DNA from 2 places in the Pantoea sp. E956-1 genome. Region 2 is predicted to be linked to the other one. Evidence: predicted binding sites of a transcription regulator. Region 2 holds the regulator's gene; the other holds the start of a gene.
What was found. Region 2 encodes CRP, which controls carbon source genes, mostly activating them, when cyclic AMP is high. Its sites were predicted from a motif close to ATGTGANNNNNNTCACAT; they were not measured.
Positions count from the first base shown of each region.

Region 1: a site for CRP is predicted at 990-1,007, ahead of aaeR (HTH-type transcriptional activator AaeR). Genes of this name have one in related genera too.

Region 1 covers NZ_CEUYZP010000012.1:113,880-116,349, forward strand. The annotation lists gene aaeA (p-hydroxybenzoic acid efflux pump subunit AaeA) at 1-583, opposite strand, end outside; gene aaeX (p-hydroxybenzoic acid efflux pump operon protein AaeX) at 591-794, opposite strand; gene aaeR (HTH-type transcriptional activator AaeR) at 1,025-1,942, shown strand; gene tldD (metalloprotease TldD) at 2,195-2,470, opposite strand, start outside.
Region 2 covers NZ_CEUYZP010000006.1:217,939-220,408, reverse strand. The annotation lists gene AC0T7J_RS16315 (OsmC family protein) at 231-635, opposite strand; gene crp (cAMP-activated global transcriptional regulator CRP) at 939-1,571, shown strand; gene AC0T7J_RS16305 (YccS/YhfK family putative transporter) at 1,629-2,470, shown strand, end outside.

The DNA of each region.
Region 1 (2,470 bases), on a different contig from region 2:
CCAGCACATAGAAGGAGTGCTGCTGCACCAATGCCACCGCCACAGAACCGCGGGTAATAAACTCACCCTGGTAGACATTGAGGTTAGTGACCCAGCCATCGGATGGCGCTTTCACGGTGGTGCGCTCAAGGTCAATTTTCGCCAGATCGCGGGTCGCCACCGATTTCGCCAGCTGATGTTCGCTGGTTTGCAGGTCGTTGTTGGATTGCTCGATAGCCTCGCGCGACATTGCGGAAGTACCCAGCTGGTTGCGACGCCCGGCTTCGCGACGTTTCTCACTCACCAGTGCCTGGTAATATTCAACATCGGCCTGTGCCTGATCGAGCGCTTTTTGATAGCGCGGCCGGTCAACCACAAACAGCGTATCACCCTTCTTCACCAGCTGGTTATCGTGTACCGGAACCTCGGTAATCAGGCCGGTGACGTCAGGAGAAATCGCCACCACGTCAGCGGCGAAACGCGCATCACGGGTCCAGGGCGATTCGGTATAGAACACCCAGGCGCGGAAAATAATGACCACTGCGATGATGACCAGCAGGATAGTAATCGCGTAGCGCGCGATTTTTCTTATGAGTGCTTTCACTTAAACCTCAGACTAATAAACGGGAGACAAGGTAAAACACACAGCAATAAAGCGCTGTATTAAAAAGTGCCGGATGCCAGACAAGATCGTAGATACCGCTCGGCGTAAGCACGCGTTTCACTAACCAGAACAGCATCAGTGAAATAATAAGTTCAATGAAAACGGGCGGAAAAGAGAGCCCAAACATGACAAATACCGGAAGCACACTCATCACAAATCCTTAGTTCGACCTTGCCGGGATACTCATGCCTCTTCAGATGTCGCGGGAAAAGCCTCTGGGAGCGTGATCCTAACCGCAGCTGGCTTAATAATAGCGTATCATCGAAGGGTAACAGGCAATGAAGAATCACCGGGAAATACCCCGGCGCGCTTATAATAACGCGCCTGACTATAAGTTTTCTACAGAATGTGATCTAAATCACTTTTAAGCCAGAGTAAACAATGGAACGACTGAAAGGCATGTCTGTCTTCGCCAAAGTGGTCGAACTGGGTTCGTTTACCGCTGCGGCGCGTCAGCTTCATCTGAGCGTCTCATCAATCAGCCAGATCGTCGCGAAACTGGAAGATGCATTACAGGTTAAGCTGCTGAATCGCAGTACCCGCAGTATCGGGCTGACCGAAGCGGGCAAAATCTATTATCAGGGCTGCCGCCGTATGCTGGCCGAAGCGACGCAGGTGCATGAGCAGCTTTACGCTTTTAACAATACGCCGATTGGCGTATTGAGAATTGGCAGCTCCTCGACCATGGCGCAGAACGTGTTAGCCGGCATGACCAGCGATATGCTGCGGGAATATCCAGGACTGAGTGTGAATCTGGTCACCGGCGTTCCGGCCCCGGATCTGATCGCGGATGGCCTGGATCTGGTCATTCGGGTGGGGGCATTAAAAGATTCCAGCTTGTTTTCACGTCGCCTTGGCGCGATGCCGATGGTGGTGTGCGCCGCAAAAAGCTATCTGGCCCAGCACGGCACGCCAGAGAAGCCGGGTGACATTGATAATTTTTCCTGGCTGGAATATAGCGTTCGGCCCGACAATAATTTCGAGCTGATTGCGCCGGAAGGTCTGGTGACCCGCCTGGCGCCGCAGGGACGTTTCGTGACCAATGATTCGCTGACGCTGATCCGCTGGCTGAAGTCGGGCAATGGCATCGCCTATGTGCCGATGATGTGGGTGATTGATGAGATCACCGCAGGCGAAATCGATATTCTGTTTCCGCAGTATCAGTCCGATCCGCGCCCGGTCTACGCGCTCTATACCGAGAAGGATAAGTTACCGCTCAAGGTGCAGGTCTGTATCGATTATCTGACCGGCTATTTTGAACAGGTGGCTGAACAGTATCAGCAGCACCGTAAAAGCTAACAATAGATTGTTGACAACATCTGTCCCGACCAGCTGTAAGACCCAGCCAGCGAAGGAAACACGGTCAGATCGGAAAGACGCAAAATCCGTCATCCCTGACACGCTCGTCCCGCGCCATCCGTGGCGCGGGACGCTTTCCTCCTCTGCCCGTGTTCCCTGCGCTTTCAGCTATTGCATTGCTGCCAGGTTCATCCGGCTATGGATTTGTCAGCATTCTGACAACCCGCCAGGCGGCGGGTTGTTGGGGTCACATCAGGCGGTGCCGCCGATGGTCAGTTTATCCAGCTTCAGGGTCGGCTGACCGACACCGACCGGCAGGCTTTGTCCCTCTTTGCCACAGACGCCGACGCCTTTATCCAGCGCCAGGTCATTACCCACCATCGAGATCTGCTGCATCGCTTCAATGCCGGAGCCAATCAGCGTGGCGCCTTTGACCGGTTTGGTAATTTTGCCGTTCTCAATCAGATAAGCTTCTGAAGTTGAGAAGACAAATTTGCCGGAGGTGATATCCACCTGACCGCCACCAAA
Region 2 (2,470 bases):
GTTACGGGCGCACCTCAGGGATGAGGTGCGTAATCGCGCGGGCCGGGCATGCCATGGATGGCGGCTTTTGCGTCTTTCCGATCTGACCCGGTTCCCTGCGCAGGCACAGTATCAAAGCGGATTCCCGATGCAGGCACAGTCTGACAGCAGAGCACGACAGATTTTGCCCGCGACCTTAAAAGATCCCTGCGGCTATTACAGCTCAATCACTAAAAGATCCCTTGCGGCTACTACAGCTCAATCACTTCATAGCTATGCGTAATGTTGACGCCTTTACCCAGCATGATGGCCACAGAGCAATATTTTTCAGCAGAAAGATCCACGGCGCGTGAGACCGCTTTATCCTGGAGCGCTTTGCCACTCACGATAAAATGCAGGTTGATGTGCGTAAAGATTCGCGGCGCCTCTTCACGACGTTCTGAAGTCAGTTTTACTTCACAATCAGCTACATCGTTGCGGCCTTTTTGCAGAATTGATACCACGTCAATCGCGCTGCATCCGCCCGCCGCCATCAGCACCATCTCCATTGGGCTGGGCGCTTTATCACCCGAATTTCCATCCATCAGTATCTGATGGCCGGATGAGGATTCTCCGAGGAATGTCAGCCCTTCTACCCATTTCACTCTTGCCTGCATGATTTTTGCTCCGGAATACGCTGTTTTGTCGCCAGAGTACGCTTTCGCCTGGTAAACAGCAATCCAGAGAAATCCGCCTGTAGCTGAAGCGAGACAACAGAAGACAGTCGGCAAAAGCTGTGCTACAAACAGTGCTGAAAATATTTTTCGTCACCCGATGGCGAAGCCGGGAAGAATGATGCGCACTGCGCCTGATGCGGCCCGAATAATTTCCTGAAATGGAAACGCTTGAAGCTTTCACCGCCTGACAGGGAAAACTGCCCCCTGTATTTTGGGCACGATTACAACAGAGGATAATAGCGAATGGTTCTCGGCAAACCGCAAACAGACCCTACACTCGAATGGTTCCTGTCCCATTGCCATATTCACAAGTATCCATCCAAAAGTACGCTGATTCACCAAGGTGAAAAAGCAGAAACGCTTTACTACATCGTGAAAGGTTCCGTTGCGGTTCTGATTAAAGATGAAGAAGGCAAAGAGATGATTCTTTCTTACCTGAATCAGGGCGATTTTATTGGTGAGCTTGGCCTGTTTGAAGAAGGCCAGGAGCGCAGCGCCTGGGTACGTGCGAAAAGCGCGTGCGAAGTGGCGGAAATTTCTTACAAGAAATTCCGTCAGCTGATCCAGGTTAATCCCGATATCCTGATGCGACTCTCATCGCAGATGGCGCGTCGCCTGCAGGTGACGTCTGAAAAAGTGGGTAACCTCGCTTTCCTCGACGTAACCGGACGTATTGCACAGACTCTGCTTAACCTGGCGAAGCAGCCAGATGCCATGACGCATCCCGACGGCATGCAAATTAAAATCACTCGTCAGGAAATTGGCCAGATTGTTGGTTGTTCACGTGAAACCGTGGGCCGTATTTTGAAGATGCTGGAAGATCAGAACCTGATCTCCGCACACGGCAAAACCATCGTCGTTTACGGCACCCGCTAATTCCTGTCACCCACGGCGTGATGGCAACATCACGCCGTTATTGTTTGTGTTGGGCCGATGTGGCGTCGAATTATTTACCATCCTGAAGTTAACTACGCCTTGCGGCAAACGCTGGTGCTCTGTCTGCCCGTGGCACTGGGCTGGCTGGCTGGCGACCTGCAAAAAGGTTTGCTGTTCTCATTAGTGCCCGCCTGCTGCAACATCGCCGGTCTGGATACCCCGCATAAACGCTTCTTCAAACGCCTGATTGTTGGCGGCAGCCTGTTTGCCCTCGGCAGCTTTCTGATGCAGTGGCTTACTCTGCATGCTATCCCTCTGCCGCTGATCCTGTTCGCCATGCCCTTGCTGCTCGGCGTCACTGGTGAAATTAGCCCGCTGCATGGTCGTCTGCTGCCCGGCACCCTGATCGCCGCCATCTTTACCCTGAGCCTGATTGGCCGCATGCCAATCTATGTCCCCCCGCTGCTCTATATCGGCGGCACGCTGTGGTACGGGCTGTTTAACTGGTTCTGGTTCTGGCTGTGGAAAGAGCAGCCAATGCGCGAAAGCCTGAGCCTGATCTACCGCGAGCTGGCTAACTACTGCGACGCCAAATATACCCTGCTGACGCAGCTGACCGATCCGGAAAAGGCGCTGCCGCCGCTGCTGGCACGCCAGCAGAAAGTGGTCGATCTGATCAACACCTGTTATCAGCAGATGCACATGCTGTCGGCAAGCCGCGATCACAGCCATAAACGGCTGACGCGCGCCTTTCAGGTGGCGCTGGATCTGCAGGAACATATCTCGGTCAGCCTGCATCGGCCGGAAGAGGTGCAGAAACTGGTCGAACAGAGCCACGCTGAAGCGGTGATCCGATGGAATGCCAAAACCATCTCGGCCCGGTTGCGGGTGCTGGCGGA